3 regions of the Bradyrhizobium sp. NP1 genome follow, and region 2 is predicted to be linked to each of the others. Evidence: predicted binding sites of a transcription regulator. Region 2 holds the regulator's gene; each other region holds the start of a gene.
The links. Region 2 encodes PhoB, which activates phosphate uptake and scavenging genes when phosphate is short. Its sites were predicted from a motif close to TGTCATNNANCTGTCAT; they were not measured.
Positions count from the first base shown of each region.

Region 1: ugpB (sn-glycerol-3-phosphate ABC transporter substrate-binding protein UgpB) is a predicted target of PhoB. The motif match lies at 3,195-3,211, and genes of this name have one in related genera.
Region 3: ppk2 (polyphosphate kinase 2) is a predicted target of PhoB. The motif match lies at 1,539-1,555, and genes of this name have one in related genera.

Region 1 is NZ_CP127385.1:110,199-115,915, forward strand. It holds gene QOU61_RS00465 (TIGR02300 family protein) at 1-247, shown strand, start outside; tRNA gene QOU61_RS00470 (tRNA-Ala) at 392-467, shown strand; gene QOU61_RS00475 (MarR family winged helix-turn-helix transcriptional regulator) at 561-1,019, opposite strand; gene QOU61_RS00480 (organic hydroperoxide resistance protein) at 1,168-1,593, shown strand; gene QOU61_RS00485 (CaiB/BaiF CoA transferase family protein) at 1,715-2,920, shown strand; gene ugpB (sn-glycerol-3-phosphate ABC transporter substrate-binding protein UgpB) at 3,264-4,580, shown strand; gene ugpA (sn-glycerol-3-phosphate ABC transporter permease UgpA) at 4,797-5,678, shown strand; gene ugpE (sn-glycerol-3-phosphate ABC transporter permease UgpE) at 5,678-5,717, shown strand, end outside.
Region 2 is NZ_CP127385.1:830,576-836,292, forward strand. It holds gene pstA (phosphate ABC transporter permease PstA) at 1-840, shown strand, start outside; gene pstB (phosphate ABC transporter ATP-binding protein PstB) at 837-1,658, shown strand; gene phoU (phosphate signaling complex protein PhoU) at 1,686-2,405, shown strand; gene phoB (phosphate regulon transcriptional regulator PhoB) at 2,464-3,168, shown strand; gene QOU61_RS03915 (GcrA family cell cycle regulator) at 3,338-3,850, opposite strand; gene QOU61_RS03920 (aspartate aminotransferase family protein) at 4,316-5,524, shown strand; gene argF (ornithine carbamoyltransferase) at 5,521-5,717, shown strand, end outside.
Region 3 is NZ_CP127385.1:3,617,373-3,623,089, forward strand. It holds gene QOU61_RS17285 (AraC family transcriptional regulator) at 1-531, shown strand, start outside; gene ppk2 (polyphosphate kinase 2) at 572-1,489, opposite strand; gene QOU61_RS17295 (hypothetical protein) at 1,693-2,805, shown strand; gene QOU61_RS17300 (EcsC family protein) at 2,829-3,653, opposite strand; gene QOU61_RS17305 (heavy metal translocating P-type ATPase) at 3,650-5,717, opposite strand, start outside.

The DNA.
Region 1 (5,717 bases), 720 kb from region 2:
CGCTCCTGCCGACGCCGTGCCGGAGACGGTGGAGTCCGAAGAGTTGGTGTCCCTCGAGGAAGCCGACGCCGAGGAGTCGACCGGCAAGGTCAAGGCGGTCGTTCCCGAATCCGAGGACGACATCGAGGTCGACGAGACCATCGAGGACGACGAGGACGATGATTCGACCTTCATCGCCGACGAGGAAGAGGGCGACGAGGACGTGACCGACATCATCGGCGATGTCGGCGGCGACGAGGAGACTTGAGATCGGCCCGGAACTGTGTTCTGGGTCTCCCGCGCGCGGCCCAACGCGCGCGAGCAGCATGATCCGGCCTTCGGTCCGGATCGAATGCAAATTGGGCTAGAGCGCAATCGCGATCTGGTCTAATCCATTCGCCTCAGGCGACATGGGGCCATAGCTCAGCTGGGAGAGCGCTTGCATGGCATGCAAGAGGTCGGCGGTTCGATCCCGCCTGGCTCCACCAGCCTTCGCTGGCTTCGCCAGCTTCAGCTCGGCAAGCCCTATCGTAGCGAAGCCGGGCTGCGAGCCGTCAGATGAATACGTCTACAGCCGGCCGCTACTCCTGCATCATCGCGTTGAGCCTGTCGCGCAAGGCAACAAGCTCATTCTTCATGGTTGCGAGTTCGGCCACGGAACATGCGGAGGCGGCGAGGATCGCCTGCGGCACCGCCCTGGCCTTCTCCTTCAACGCCTGACCCTGCGCGGTGAGCGAGATCAGGACCTGCCGCTCATCATCCGCGCTGCGCGTCCGCCTGACGAGACCGGTGGCCTCGAGCCGCTTGAGCAGCGGCGTCAGCGTGCCGGAATCGAGGAACAGCCGATCGCCGATGTCCTTGACCGCCACGCCGTCGCGCTCCCACAGCACCAGCATGACGAGATATTGCGGATAGGTCAGGCCGAGCCGGTCGAGCAGCGGCTTGTAGACGCGGTTGAACGCGTGCGCGGTGGAATACACCGCGAAGCAGATCTGATTGGTGAGTTGCAGCAGGCCATCGCCTGCCTGTTTCCTGGCCATTGGCATCCTCATCAGCCCGCCATTGTGGGGCACCGGGGGCGCCCAATCAATTGCGGACAATTAAATGTGACCCGCTATTATTTCTATTGTGCACAATTGAATTGTAGGCAATATAAGCGCATCGAAACCGCAAGCAAGGGAGACCGCGATGTCCGTGAATGTGCTCTACAAGACCACCGCCAAGGCGACCGGGGGCCGGGATGGCAACGCCGCCACGCTCGACGGCGCACTCGACGTCAAGCTGACCACGCCGAAGGAGCTCGGCGGGGCCGGCGGTGCCGGCAACAACCCCGAACAGCTTTTCGCGGCCGGCTACGCCGCCTGCTTCATCGGCGCAATGAAATTCGTCGCGTCGCAAGGCGGCCCGAAAGTTCCGGCCGACGCCTCCGTGACGTCGACGGTCGGGATCGGACCGCGCTCCGAAGGCGGCTTCGGCCTCGATATCGATCTTGCAGTGTCGCTGCCTGGCGTTCCGCGCGCCGAGGCCGAAGCCCTGGTCGCCAAAGCGCATCAGGTTTGCCCCTACTCCAACGCCACGCGGGGCAATGTCGACGTCCGCCTGAAGGTTGTCTGAGCGCCGAGAGGCCCACTTCCCCAGCCCGCGGCGGCATGCGCCCAGCCGCGGGCTGGGGTATTTGCGTGACCGCCTCCGGAATGCTTAATGGTTTCAACCTTTCCTGAAGCCAGATTGAGCCATGACGACTGAAACAGCCCCCGGCGCGATGACGGGCTTGCGCGTGATCGACCTGACGCGCGTGCTCGGCGGTCCCTACTGCACCCAGATCCTCGCCGACCACGGCGCCGACGTGATCAAGGTCGAGCCGCCCGCCGGCGACGAGGTGCGCGACTGGGGTCCTCCCTTCCACGATGAGGATGCGGCCTATTTCGTCGGCATCAACCGCAACAAGCGCTCGATCGGGCTCGACCTCGCCTCCGAAGGCGGGCGCGCGGTCTTGATGAAGCTGCTCGAAGGCGCCGACGTGCTGATCGAGAATTTCAAGCCGGGCACGCTCGACAAATGGGGCATCGGCAACGCGGTGTTGCGCGAAAAATTTCCGCGGCTCGTGCATTGCCGGATCTCCGGCTTCGGCGCCGACGGCCCGCGCGGCGGCAATCCCGGCTATGACGCGATCATCCAGGCCATGACCGGCATGATCGCGGCGACGGGATCGAAAGAAAGCGGACCAATGCGGATCGGCGTGCCGCTGGTCGACATCACCACCGGGCTTTACGCGGCGATCGGCATCCTGATGGCGCTCTCCGAACGGCAGAAATCGGGCCTGGGACAGTTCCTGGAGACCACGCTCTACGAGACCGGCCTTGCCATCATGCATCCGCACACCGCGAACTATTTCATGCATGGCAAGCCGCCGTCGCTGACCGGCAACGAGCATCCGAACCTCGTGCCCTATTCGATCTTCCCGACCAAGACCGACGACATCTTCATCGGCGTCGGCAATGACGGCACCTTCCGCAAGCTCGCCAAGGAGATCGGCAAGCCCGAGCTCGGCACCGATCCGCGCTTTGCCCGCAACAAGGACCGCATCGCCAACCGCGAGGCGCTGCGCGCCGAGCTCGCGGCGGTGTTTTCCCGGCACGAGGCCGAGCCCCTGTGCAACCGCCTGCTGGCGGCCGGCCTCCCCGCGGGCCCGGTGCAGAAGATCGACCAGGCGCTCACCAACGAGCACACGGTCTATCGCGGCGATATCATCTCCAAGGACTGGTACGAGGGCGTGGCGTCCCCGATCCGGATGGACCGCAGCAAGCCCAGCCTGCGCCTGACGCCGCCGAAGTTCAGCCAGGATACCGCCGAGGTGCTCGGCGAGTTCGGCTATTCGAAGCGCGATATCGAGGCGCTGATATCAGAGGGCGTGGTCTGCGGTCCCGTCAGGAAGCGCTGAGCGCATCATTCGCGACCGCACTCGCGAAAGCCGGGACGATCGCCGCCGGCTCCGTTCGCCCATTGTACCGCTTCCATTGGGCGGCATTTCCCGTACCATCCCGGCCCAGTGGAGCGGATTTGGCGTTCGCTGACGGTTCGCCGCGATTTTCTTCGTGCGAACGTCGAATCCAAAGCTCCACGCGAACAATAATTGCTGGTGGACCTCTGATTCCAGCTTTCGCAAAACCGCCTCTCAAAGCGGGGAGCGAATGTTAGAATCGAACCACTGGCGCGGTCATTGACGCGTCATCCGGCGCTGCTAACGCGCAGCCCGCAAAGCATGATGCAACGGGAGGGCTTTGATGGTTTTTCGTTTCGGTGCCGCGGCTGCGACCGCATTTGCGCTGGCGCTTGCCGCTTCACCCGCGTCGGCGGTGACGGAAATCCAGTGGTGGCACGCCATGACCGGCGGCAACAACGACCTGATCGTCAAGCTCGCCAACGACTTCAACGCCTCGCAAGGCAACTACAAGGTCGTCCCGACCTACAAGGGCGGCTATGCCGACACCATGAACGCCGGCATCGCGGCGTTCCGCGCCGGCAATGCGCCGGCCATCATACAGGTGTTCGAGGTCGGCACCGCGACCATGATGGCGGCGACCGGCGCGGTGAAGCCGGTCTACAAGCTGATGGCCGAGACCGGCGAGAAGTTCGATCCCAAGGCTTACCTGCCGACCATCACCGGCTATTACTCGACCTCGAAGGGCGAGATGCTGTCGTTCCCCTTCAACTCGTCCTCCACCGTGATGTGGATCAACCTCGACGCGCTGAAGAAGGCAAACATCGCGGAAATTCCCAAGACCTGGCCCGAGGTGTTCGACGACGCCAAGAAGCTGAAGGCCGCGGGCTACGACAAATGCGGCTTCTCCAATGCGTGGGTGACCTGGGTCAATCTGGAGCAGCTCTCGGCCTGGCACAACGTGCCGCTCTCGACCAAGGCCAACGGCCTCGATGGCTTCGACACCGTGCTGGAGTTCAACAGCCCGCTGCAGGTCAAGCACCTGGAGACCCTGGTCGAGCTGCAGAAGGACAAGACCTACGACTATTCGGGCCGCACCAATGCCGGCGAAGGCCGCTTCACCTCGGGCGAATGCCCGATCTTCCTGACCTCGTCGGCCTTCTTCGGCAACGTCAGGTCGCAGGCGAAGTTCAACTTCACCAACGCGCCGATGCCTTATTATCCCGACGTGAAGGGCGCCCCGCAGAACTCGATCATCGGCGGCGCATCGCTCTGGGTGATGGGCGGCAAGTCGGCGGACGAATATAAGGGCGTGGCGAAATTCCTGGCCTTCCTTTCCGACACCGACCGTCAGGTCGAGATCCACAAGGCGTCAGGCTATCTGCCGATCACGCGCGCCGCCTATGAGAAGGCCAAGGACCAGGGCTTTTACAAGGACCAGCCCTACCTCGAAACGCCCTTGAAGGAGCTCACCAACAAGGAGCCGACCGAGAACTCGCGCGGTCTTCGCCTTGGCAACATGGTGCAGTTGCGCGAGGTGTGGGCGGAGGAGATCGAGCAGGCGCTGGCCGGCAAGAAGACCGCTAAGCAGGCGCTGGACGCCGCCGTCGAGCGCGGCAACCAGATGCTCCGACAGTTTGAAAAGACGGCGGTGCACTGACAGCAGCGAGGCAGGTGGCGGCCGGTGGAGCGGATTTGACGTTCGCTATCCCTTGCCGCGATTCCGTGATGCGAACGTCAAATCCAAAGCCCCGCTGGAAACAATAAATTGCTAGTGGTCCTTCTGATTCTAACATTCGCGAAACAGCCTGCTGCAACGGGATGCGAATGTTAGAATCGGACCACTAGGAGCCGCCTGCCTCTTTCGCCGGGTCTCATGCAGAAGCAATCGATCTTCCAGTCACGTTTGCTCCCCTACGCGCTGGTCGCGCCGCAGCTCGCGGTCGTCCTGATCTTCTTCTATTGGCCGGCAGGCCAGGCAGTGCTGCAATCCTTCCTGCTGCAGGATGCGTTCGGGCTGTCGACGACCTTCGTCTGGTTCGACAATTACCGTGAACTGCTGAGCCAGGCCGATTACTTCGCCGCGATCCTGCGCACCTTTACGTTCTCCTTCGCGATCGCGGTTACCTCGCTGTCGCTGGCGCTGCTGTTCGCCGTCATGGCCGACAAGCCGATGCGCGGCGGCACGCTGTACCGCACGCTGCTGATCTGGCCCTATGCGGTCGCCCCGCCCGTGGTCGGCGTGCTCTGGGTGTTCATGCTGCACCCCTCGCTCGGCATTCTCGCGCGCGGGTTGCAGGCGATGGGTGTCGACTGGAACCCGCTGCTTGACGGCGACCAGGCGGCGGCCCTGATCATCCTGGCGGCGGCCTGGAAGCAGATCTCCTACAATTTCCTGTTCTTCCTCGCCGGCCTGCAAAGCATTCCCAAAAGCGTGCTCGAGGCCGCCGCGATCGACGGCGCGCGCCCGATGCGGCGGTTCTGGACCGTCACCTTCCCGCTGCTGTCGCCGACCATCTTCTTTCTGCTCGTCGTCAACATCGTCTACGCCTTCTTCGACACCTTCGGCATCATCGACACCATGACGCGCGGCGGCCCGGCCAAGGCCACCGAAACCATGGTCTACAAGGTCTATGTCGACGGCCTGCTCGGCGGCAATCTCGGCGGCTCGGCGGCGCAGTCGGTCATCCTGATGGTGATCGTGATCATGCTGACCGCGATCCAGTTCCGCTTCGTCGAGCGCAAGGTGACCTACTGATGGTGGAACGCGAGGGCATCCGCCGCTATGTCGCCCACC
Region 2 (5,717 bases):
TCGATCTATGCGCGCCGCCGCCGCCGGGACATCATCGTCCGCGGGCTGTGCGTCTGCGCGGCGCTGTTCGGCGTCACCTGGCTCGCGCTGATCCTGTTCACGCTGTTCTATAACGGCATCGCCGGCCTCAACCTGCAGGTCTTCACCGAGAACACGCCGCCGCCCGGCTCGACCGAAGGCGGCCTGCTCAACGCCATCACCGGCTCGATCATCATGACCGGGATCGGGGTCGGGATCGGCGCGCCGCTCGGCCTGTTCGCCGGCACCTACCTCGCCGAATATGGCCGCAACGACCGCCTCACCTCGGTGATCCGCTTCATCAACGACATCCTGCTCAGCGCGCCGTCGATCATCATCGGTCTCTTCATCTACGGCGCGGTGGTGGTGCCGATGAAAGGCTTCTCGGCGATCGCGGGCTCGCTCGCGCTTGCGGTGATCGTGATCCCGGTCGTGCTGCGCACCACCGAGGACATGCTCCTGCTGGTGCCGAACCCGCTGCGGGAAGCCGCGAGCGCGCTCGGGCTGCCGCGCTCGCTGGTGATCAAGAGGATCGCCTACCGCGCGGCGCGAAGCGGCCTGATCACCGGCGTGCTGCTCGCGACCGCACGCGTCGCCGGCGAAACCGCGCCGCTGCTGTTCACCGCGCTGTCCAACCAGTTCTTCAGCCTGAGCCTGACCAAGACGATGGCCAACCTGCCGGTGACCATCAACAACTTCGTGCAGAGCCCGTATGCCTACTGGAAGCAACTCGCATGGAGCGGGGCCCTGCTGATCACACTGACCGTGCTCGCGCTGAATATCGGCGCGCGCATCCTGGGCGCCGAGAGGAGCGCAAAATGAACGATCTTTCTGTATCCATGAGTACCGCAAGCTCGCACGGCCATTCGGTGCCGCTGCCGGAGGCGCCCGCCAAGGTGACCGCTCGCAACCTCAATTTCTACTATGGCGAGAACCACGCGCTGAAGAACATCAACCTGACGCTCGGCACCAACAGGGTGACGGCATTCATCGGTCCCTCCGGTTGCGGCAAGTCGACGCTGTTGCGCATCTTCAACCGGATGTACGACCTCTACCCGGGCCAGCGCGCCAGTGGGCAGTTGATGCTCGACCAGACCAATATCCTGGACCCCCGGCTCGACCTCAACCTGTTGCGCGCGCGGGTCGGCATGGTGTTCCAGAAGCCGACGCCGTTCCCGATGACCATCTACGAGAACATCGCCTTCGGCATCCGCCTCTACGAGCGGATTTCCAAGTCCGAGATGGACGACCGGGTCGAGAAGGCGCTGCGCGGCGGCGCGCTCTGGAACGAGGTCAAGGACAAGCTGAACGCCAGCGGATTGAGCCTGTCCGGCGGCCAGCAGCAGCGGCTTTGCATCGCCCGCACGGTGGCGGTGCGGCCGGAGGTGATCCTGTTCGACGAGCCGTGCTCGGCGCTCGATCCGATCTCCACCGCCAAGGTCGAGGAGCTGATCCAGGAACTGTCCGAGCAGTACACGATCGCGATCGTCACTCACAACATGCAGCAGGCGGCGCGCGTCTCCGACAAGACCGCCTTCATGTATCTCGGCGAGCTGATCGAGTTCGACGAGACCAGCAAGATCTTCACCTCGCCGAGCGATCGGCGTACCCAGGACTACATCACCGGCCGCTTCGGCTGACACGCTGACCGCGGAGGATTTTGACACATGGCTTCTGAACACACCGCCAAGGCTTTCGACAGCGACCTGCAGGAACTCACCCGCCTGGTAGCGGAGATGGGCGGCCTCGCCGAACGCATGATCGTCGAATCCGTCGACGCGTTGGTGCGCCACGACATCGCGCTCGGCCAGCGCGTGGTCGCGGCCGACCTCGAGATCGACAACATGCAGCGCCTGATCGAGGAGCGCGCGGTGCTGACCATCGCGCGGCGCCAGCCGATGGCGGTCGACCTGCGCGAGATCGTCGGCGCCATGCGGGTGGCGATCGACCTCGAGCGGATCGGCGACCTCGCCAAGAACATGGGCAAGCGCGTCGCCGCGCTGGAAAGCGATTTCCATCCCTTGAAGCTGATCCGCGGATTGGAGCACATGACCGACCTCGTTCAGCAGCAGGTCAAGAGCGTGCTCGACGCCTATGCGGCGCACGATTTGCCGGCGGCGATGAGCGTATGGAAGGGCGACGAGGAGGTCGACGCCATCTGCACCTCGCTGTTCCGCGAACTGCTCACCTACATGATGGAAGATCCGCGCAACATCTCGTTCTGCATTCACCTGATGTTCTGCGCCAAGAACATCGAGCGGATCGGCGACCATGCGACCAATATCGCGGAAACCGTGTTCTACATGATCGAAGGCCAGCAGATTCTCGACAAGCGTCCGAAGGGTGACATGACGACCTTCGCTGCCACGATTCCGGGCAACAATTAAGCCGCGGGGCGAAGCAGCGGATCAGGCCACGGCTCAAGCCAATGGAGAAGACCTAGCCATGAGCGCGCGCATACTGGTGGTGGAGGATGAGGAGGCGCTGACCACGCTGTTGCGCTACAACCTCGAGGCAGACGGCTACGAGGTCGAGACGGTGGCGCGCGGTGACGATGCCGACACGCGAATGAAGGAACGCGTTCCCGACCTGATCGTGCTGGACTGGATGCTGCCGGGCCTGTCCGGCATCGAGCTGTGCCGGCGCCTGCGGGCGCGGCCCGAGACCAAGCAGCTTCCGATCATCATGTTGACCGCGCGCGGCGAGGAGAGCGAGCGCGTCCGCGGGCTTGCGACCGGCGCCGACGACTACATCGTCAAGCCGTTCTCGGTGCCGGAACTCCTGGCGCGCGTGAAAGGCCTGCTGCGTCGTGCGAGCCCCGAACGGCTCGCAACCGTGCTCGCCTATGGTGACATCGAGCTCGATCGCGAGAAGCGCCGCGTGGCGCGATCCGGCCGTCCGATCGATCTCGGCCCGACCGAGTATCGCCTGCTCGAATTCTTCCTCGAGCACCCGGGCCGGGTGTTTTCCCGCGAGCAGCTGCTCGACAGCGTCTGGGGCCGCGACATCTATATCGACGAGCGCACCGTCGACGTGCATATCGGCCGCCTGCGCAAGCTGCTCAATCCGGGCCGCGAGCAGGATCCGATCCGCACCGTCCGCGGCGCCGGCTACGCGCTCGACGACCGCTTCGCCAAAGCCGCGGAGTGATCGCCGTCGTCCCGCGAACGCGCGCGTTGATAGGCTCCGCGCGGGCCGCGACCCATAACCGCAGGTCTTGATTGCTTGGACGAGCTGCATCGACAGCTCGAAATGACCACGTGGTTCAGTGGTTCGGAGTCCCCGCCTTCGCGGGGACGACATCCGCCGGCGAGCGAGCCTACCTCGAATTCGGCTTGGTCGACGGCCGCCTTCGATCGGCGGCGGGCTGATAGGCGACCCGCGAGTGATGTGCGCAATAGGGCAGTCCGGCAAGCGCCTTGCCGCCGCAGAAGAAGAAGTCGGGGCTGGCGGGATCGCCGACCGGCCAATGGCAGGTGGCCTCGTTCAATTCGAGCAGCGACAGCCGCTGGCTCATCGGCACCACGTTGTCATAGGCGATCGGATCGGGCTCGAGCTCGACCTCGAAGGCGTGCGCGAGCGCCGTGTTGCCGCGCGAGACCGGGCGCGATACCCGCATCATGTGCTGGGCGGGGCGCGCCTTGCGCTGGCGTGGCGCCGCCGACGATGGACTCTTGGCGCGGCCCGAAAGGCCGAGCCGATGCACCTTGCCGATCACCGCGTTGCGCGTCACGTTTCCGAGCTCGGCGGCGATCTGGCTCGCCGACAGGCCGGCCTCCCAGAGTTTCTTCAACTGCTCGACGCGCTCGTCGGACCAGGTCAATACCGTCATCACGCTCTTCCCTTCGCGTAGCGCCGGCCGCTTGCCAGGCGGTGCTGCGATGCCAAAAAAAATCCCTGCGCGCAGAATCCCTTAACCCTCGCCGGGCCGATCAGGCGCGCCCGGACGTTTACGCGAACCGTTAACACTCTTGAGGGTCAGAACCGCCGCACGAGATGTCGTATCCGACGGCCCAAACGCTACAATATGGCGTGACTCGGGCGCAAGAGTCCCCGGCCACGACGTCCACATGTTCCGTTACTTATGCATTTGATTTTGTCTTTTCCACCACACCGCAATGTTACGGGCGGCACAGGCCCCGCGCAGCCTGCGCCTGACGGCATTGACACCCATCTCTGCGCGCCTAGAATGCTTCTACGTGCCGCCCTGAAAAGGCGGCACGTTTTGTTTTCTGCTGTTGATGCGGCCGCGCCAATGCGCGCATCATCATTGTTCTCGAACGCTCAAGTGACCGCCATGACCAACAGCGCCACGTCGCATCTGCTTCCGGTTTTCGCCAGGGTCGACCTCGGCTTCGAACGCGGCGAAGGCTGCTGGCTGGTCGCGACCAACGGCGAGCGCTATCTCGATTTCACCTCGGGCGTCGCGGTCAACGCGCTCGGCCACGCGCATCCGCATCTGGTCAAGGCGCTGCAGGAGCAGGCGACGAAACTCTGGCACATGTCGAACCTGTTCAAGAGCCCCGATGGCGAGAAGCTCGCCGCGCGGCTGTGCGATGAGAGCTTCGCCGACCTCGTGTTCTTCTGCAATTCCGGCGCGGAAGCGATGGAGGGCGTGATCAAGCTGGTGCGCCACTATCACTTCTCCAAGGGCCATCCCGAGCGCTACCGCATCATCACCTTCGAGGGCGCCTTCCACGGCCGCACGCTCGCGACGCTCGCCGCCACCGGCTCCGCCAAATATCTCGAAGGTTTTGGGCCGCCGGTTGACGGCTTCGACCAGGTGCCGCATGGCGACATCGAGGCGGTGAAGAAGGCGATCGGTCCCCACACCGCCGGCATCCTGATCGAGCCCGTGCAAGGCGAAGGCGGCGTGCGCTCGGCGCCGATGGCCTTCTTCAAGGCGCTGCGCCAGCTCTGCGACGAGCGCGGCCTTCTGCTCGCCTTCGACGAGGTGCAGACCGGCATGGGCCGCACCGGCGAGCTGTTCGCCTACAAGCGGCTCGGCGTTACCCCTGACGTGATGTCGCTCGCCAAGGCGCTCGGCGGCGGTTTTCCGATTGGCGCGGTGCTGGCGAGCGCGGAGGCCGCCTCCGGCATGGCGCCGGGCTCGCACGGCTCGACCTTCGGCGGCAATCCGCTGGCGATCGCAGCCGCCAATGCCGTGCTCGACGTCATGCTCAAGCCCGGCTTCTTCGCGCATGTGCAGAAGATGTCGCTGCTGCTGAAGCAGAAGCTCGCTTCCGTCGTCGACCGTTATCCGACCGTGCTCTCGGAAGTGCGCGGCGAGGGCCTCTTGATCGGCGTCAAGGCGGTGGTGCCCTCGGGCGATCTCGTCACGCGCTTGCGCGAGCAGAAGCTCCTGACTGTCGGCGCCGGCGACAACGTCGTCCGCTTCCTCGCGCCGCTGATCGTGAGCGAAGCGGAGATCGAGCAGTCCGTGCAATGCCTGGAGCGCGCCTGCGCGGCGCTTGCAGGCGGCGCGAATAAGGCGGCAGCGCAATGAAGACGCCGCGTCATTTCCTCGACATCAGCGAGCTGCCGCTCTCCGAGCTCAGGCGGGTGCTCGCCGCCTCCAGCGCCATGAAGGCAAAGCTCAAGGCGCATGAGAAGGGCACCAGGCCGCTCGACGGCAAGGTGCTCGCGATGATCTTCGAGAAGCCCTCGACGCGCACCCGCGTCTCCTTCGACGTCGGCAT
Region 3 (5,717 bases), 2.8 Mb from region 2:
CTGCCGCCGATGCTCAAGGCCGGCGACATCAGCCGCAACGATTCCGGCTGGCTTGGCCATTTCATCCACTTTGCGGTCGCCGAGGTTGCCGAAAAGCGCGCCGGCAGCGAAAGCATTCTGACCAGGCTGAGCGAACTCATGTTCATCGATGTGGTGCGGCGCCATATCGAATCGCTGCCACCGCAAAAGACCGGCTGGCTCGCGGGCCTGCGCGACCCCTCGGTCGGCAAGGCATTGGCGCTGATCCATGCGCGCCCCTCTTTCAACTGGACCATCGAAGGCCTGGCGCGCCAATGCGGGACCTCGCGCACGGTGATGGCCGAGCGGTTTTCGCAGTTCGTCGGGGTCCCGCCGATGCACTATCTCGCGAAATGGCGAATGCAGGTCGCCGCCGAGATGCTCAACCGCGGCAATTCCCAGATGGCGACGATTGCCGCCGAGATCGGCTACGAATCCGAGGCCTCGTTCAGCCGCGCGTTCAAGAAGATGATGGGCGTGCCGCCGTCGGCGTGGCGGCAGGGCACGCGGTAGCAGGTGCGGACGGTCACGCGGCGCGCCCGCGCTCGGGACTTCAGAAAACGGCCGGAACGATCATCTCGGGCGGGACCTGCTCGCGCCGGTACGAGGGATCGTGGATGCGGTCGGGCAGCACAACGGGAGGATGCGCGACCTCGCCATAGGGGATTTGCGTCAGGAGGTGCGCGATGCAGTTGAGCCGCGCGCGCCGCTTGTCGACCGCCTCGACCACCCACCACGGCGCCTCGGCAATATGCGTCCGATGCAGCATCTCCTCCTTGGCCTTGGTGTACTGCTCCCAGCGACTGCGCGACTGCACGTCCATCGGACTCAGTTTCCACTGCTTGAGCGGATCGTGGATGCGCATCAGGAAGCGGAACTGCTGCTCCTCGTCTGATATCGAGAACCAGTACTTGATCAGGACGATGCCGGAACGCACCAGCATACGCTCGAACTCGGGCACCGACCGGAAGAACTCCTCGACCTGCCCCTCGCTGCAAAACCCCATCACGCGTTCGACGCCGGCGCGGTTGTACCAGGAGCGGTCGAACAGCACGATCTCGCCGCCGGCCGGCAGGTGGGTGGTATAGCGCTGAAAATACCATTGGGTACGCTCGCGCTCGTTGGGGGCGGGCAGCGCCGCGATCCGGCAGACGCGCGGATTGAGCCGCTGGGTGATGCGCTTGATGACGCCGCCCTTGCCGGCGGAATCGCGGCCTTCGAAGATCACGGCCACCTTGAGCTTGTGGTGCTGGACCCAGTCCTGCAGCTTGACCAGTTCACCCTGCAGGCGGAACAGCTCCCTGAAATAGACGGAGCGCGGAATTGACGGCTCGTGCTCGTGCGCGGGGCTCGCGGCGCGGAACTGGTCGAGCGCGTGATCCTCCAGCTCGAGTTCGAGTTCTTCATCGAGGCTGTCGCGCAAATCGGCGCCAATCCGCCCGCGTATCTGTTCCTCGTCGATGGTGCTCATTCGCATTCCCCTGTCCTGGTTGGTCCGGCCCCGAAATTCCCGTGCGCCCTTGACGCTGGTATGACGGAAATACGGGCCGGGACTGCCCGGGCGCCTTGCCTTTCACACCGCCGTCAAGAACGGCCGCTAGGCAGGAGCAGTCCTTGCCGGCGCGGCGATCAGCCGTCGCGCCCTCGCACAAGCCTTCCTCGCGCAAGCCTTCCATGCAGCGGATGATCGAGAATTTCCGGATCGGCCGCCATGCCATGCGCTACAGCGCCTTCGTGCCGCGGCTCTACAATCTCTGTCGCTCGTTCGGCTTCGTGCGGGAGCGGATGATGCCGTCGCGCGCCTTTTGCTCCGACGAGAGCCAGGGCTATCCGGTCATCCTCATGACCCAGCATTTCGGCACCTTTCCCTTCGACCACGGCAGGGTCGGCGGCAAGGTCGCGGTGAACCGTCACGGGCCCTATGCCCATCACGGCGAAGACCTCGTGATCGTGCAGGCAAGCCATGTCGGGTACGACGCCGACAGCAGGCGCTTCGGCGTCTACCGGCGCCACCGCACCGCCGACCGCGCCTTTGGCGACAATTGCGGCAAGCTGTGCGCAGTGTTGCGCTGGTACCAGGAGGAGTATCGTCACGCCTGCGAGCAGGTGCTGTGCGGTGTGCTGGACGGCGAAGCCGCCGTCAGCGTGGACAACCAGTTCCTGGATGAGAGCCGGCCCGAGGGCCTGTTCCTTGATCTTGACCGCGTCATCGATCGCGCGAGCGGTCCGGTGAAGGTGCTGAGCACGGCAAAGGTTTTTCGTCCGTCGTCGGATTTGCGCCAACGCCTGTCGGAGACGGACTGGCAGGAGCCGCCGCGCGCGATCGGAAGCGGGCTCACGGCGGACCTGTTCACGTTCCGCCGGCCGCCGGCTGCCGACATCGAAGGCCACGATATCCTCGAGGCGGCGCTGCAAGCCGCGATGCCCGCGCTCGTGACCTCCGCCCATCCCGCGCTCGACGCCGCGCGCTACCACACCCAGGCCGAATTCGATCGCACCTATCGCAGCTTCCTGCGCGAGCCGTGCTACCGCGACAAGAACCTGCTGTTCATCGCCGGCATCAACATCGACATCTCGCCGCGCGAGGCGTTTCCGTTTCCGCTGATCAAGTTCGTGCCCTGGGCGGCCTATGTCTGCCTGCGCGACGGAAGCAGCTTTCTGATGGAGCAGCACGAGATTTCCGATGCGCTGCAACGGCAGCCCCTGGAGAACCCCGAGCGGCTGTCGTTCGACGAGGCGATCCAGCGCATGGCGGATGCCGACGAGATCCGCCTGCCGATCGATTGAGTTGCCGCAGGTGGAGCAATCGCTCAGCCCGCTCGCTTCGAGAGGCCGCTCGCCAGCGCCGAATAGTGCTGGTGGACATGAGCGGCGCCATAGGCACGTTCCAGCCGGCGCAAGGTGAAGTGACCCTTCGCGATCCGCTGAAAATGCTCCATGAAGATGATGTTGACGGTGGCCCCGCTGACCGCGCCGATCACAGGCACCGCGCCGGCGGCGATCTTGTCGGAAACGACCAGGCCGAAGCGCGAGACGATCTCGGTCACGAAGCCGGCGACGACAGGCGCGGATGCATCGACCGCGCCCCGCTCGAGGAACAGCGCTGCGACGTCGCCGGTGTATTTGCTGATCAGCGTGCGCGCGGCATAGTAGCCGACGTCGACATTTTCCTCCGTGCGCTTCGCGCCGAAGGCGAAGACTTCGAGGCAGGCCAGGCGCGCTTCGAGCTTCGAGAGATCCTCGCCCTCGTGCTGGGCGATCTCCGCGATCGCGCGCAGCATGAAGGTCGTGGTCAGCGGCAGCTCGACGGCGAGCGCGCCGAGGCCGAGCATGCCGCTCACGCCGCCTGCAACCCCCGCAAGCAGCGAGGAGAACGTCGTTGCCGGCGTTCCCGCCGGCTTTTCGTTCAGCGTATCGACGACGACGTCGAGGCCCTTCATCACGGCCGTGCGCACCAGTCCCGACAGCTGGCGGTTGACCGTCTTCGGCAGCAAGGTGAGGATCCGGTTGACCGGCGCGCCCGCATAGTCGGCAAGCCGCGCCGCGAAGTTCGGGGTTTCCAGATGCCTGACCGCGACCTTGAGCGCGGCATGGTCAGCCGGGGTCAGGACGATCGTGGTCGGTTCATGGCTCATTGATATCTGAGGATCGGCCGGATTCCGTTCATGCTGGCGAGGATCGCCGAGCCGTTGCTGATCAGCGCGGTGATCTCGGGCGTGATCAGCCCGCCGGGCAGCGCAAGCCCGAGCGCCAGCGTGTTGAGGATCGCCACGATGCCGTAGTTCTGCCTGATCAGGCGAACTGCGCCTTGCGAGATCTCGACCGCCTTGACGAGCTTCCACAGCGAATCCTCCATCAGGATCACGTCGGCGGATTCATGGGTGACTTCGGCGCCGTGCTTCATGGCGATGCCGACATCGGCGAAGCTCAACGCCGGGGAATCGTTGATGCCGTCGCCGACCATGGCGACCCTGCGGCCCGAACGCTGCAGTTCCTGGATCACGCTTGCCTTGTCGGCCGGAAGCATGTCGGCGAAATGTTCGGTGAGGCCGAGGTTGCGGCAGACGGCGCGCGCGACCACCGCGTTGTCGCCGGTCAGCATGATGCTGCTCCTGATCCCCAGCGCATGCAGACGTTCGATCACGGGACGGCTCTCGTTGCGGATCTCGTCGGAATAGGGGACGAGGCCGGCGAGCTCGCCGTCGACGGCGATATAGAGGCTCGAATAGCCGCGCTCATCCAGCGCGGCGCGGTCGGACGCCGAGTGTCCGACCGCAATGTCGCTCTGGCGCATGAAGCGCTCATTGCCGACATGGACGTAGTAGCCGTTGACCTGGCCCTCGACACCAAGGCCGATCCGATAGGTGGTCTCGTTGCAGGCGGGGATGTTGACCTTGAGCTGTCGTGCCCGGGTGCGAAGCGCCTCAGCGACCGGGTGCTGCAGCCGGGTTTCGGCGGCGGCGGCAAGGCCGAGCAGATGGCCCGGCGTGATCGATTTCTGGTAGGACAGGATGTCGAGCACGGCCGGCGTGCCGTGGGTCAGCGTGCCCGTCTTGTCGAACACGATGGTGTCGACATCGGCGAGCTTCTCCATGTGGCCGCCGCTCTTGATGATCATGCCGGCGCGCGCCGCGTGCGTCATCGACGACAGCACCGAGGTCGGCGCGGCGACGCGGATGCCGGTGCCGTAGTCGACGATGACGAGCGACAGGAAGCGGTTGAAGTCGCCGGTGACGGCCGCGGTGGAGGCTGCGAGCGCCAGCGTCGGCGCGACCAGGCGGTCGGCAAAGCGCTCGGCGTGGTTCTGCATGCGGGTGTCGCCGATCGGCGCGGATTCGACGAGATGCACGATCTGGCCGGCGGTGGTGGCCGAGCCCACACGAAGCGCCCGCACCGTGATCTGGCCTTCGCGGATCACGGTCGCGGCAAAGGCGGCTTCGCCCTTGCCGCGGTTCACGGGAAGGCCTTCGCCGGTGATGGTCTTCTGGTCGATCGTGGCCTGGCCCTCGATGACCTCGCCGTCGACGGGGATCATCTCGCCGGGATAGACGACTACGAGATCGCCGGCCGCAAGCTCGGCTGCGGGAACCGATATCACCGCGCCGTCCCGCTTGATCCAGGCGGTCTTGGTCTGGAATTCGAGCAGCTCGCTGATCGCGCGGCGCGAGCCGGCCGCGGTGAGGTCGCGGATCCAGTCGCCGAGTTTGATCAGCCAGGTGACGATGCAGCCGGCGAGCGGATTGCCCTGCAGGACCGAGGAGGTGATGGCGAGCGTGTCGAGCACGTCGATGTTGAGGCGCTTCTCGTTCGCCCAGACCTTCCAGGCACGCCGGGCGATCGGCACGGCGTTCCACAGCATCAAGGGCATGTTGAGTGCGATCACGACCGGATTGGCGGAGAACGCCATCGCGAGCGACAGCGTCGGCAACGCCAGCGGCGATTGCTTCGATGCTTCCTTGGCTCGTGCGCTCGATGGCGCCGCCTGCACAGCCTCCGCGCAGAACGCCTTGATCTCGGCGAGGCTGAGGCCCTTGACGCGATCGAGCAGGAGGCGGAGTAGCGTCTCCTGCGCCGGGTCATATTCCAGCACGAGGCTCGCGCAATCATAGTTGATCCGCGCGCTGCGGATGCCGTTCTGCGCGTTCAGCCAGGCGAGGAAGGTTTCGGCGAGCCGGCGGTTGTGACCGAGCGCGGGGATG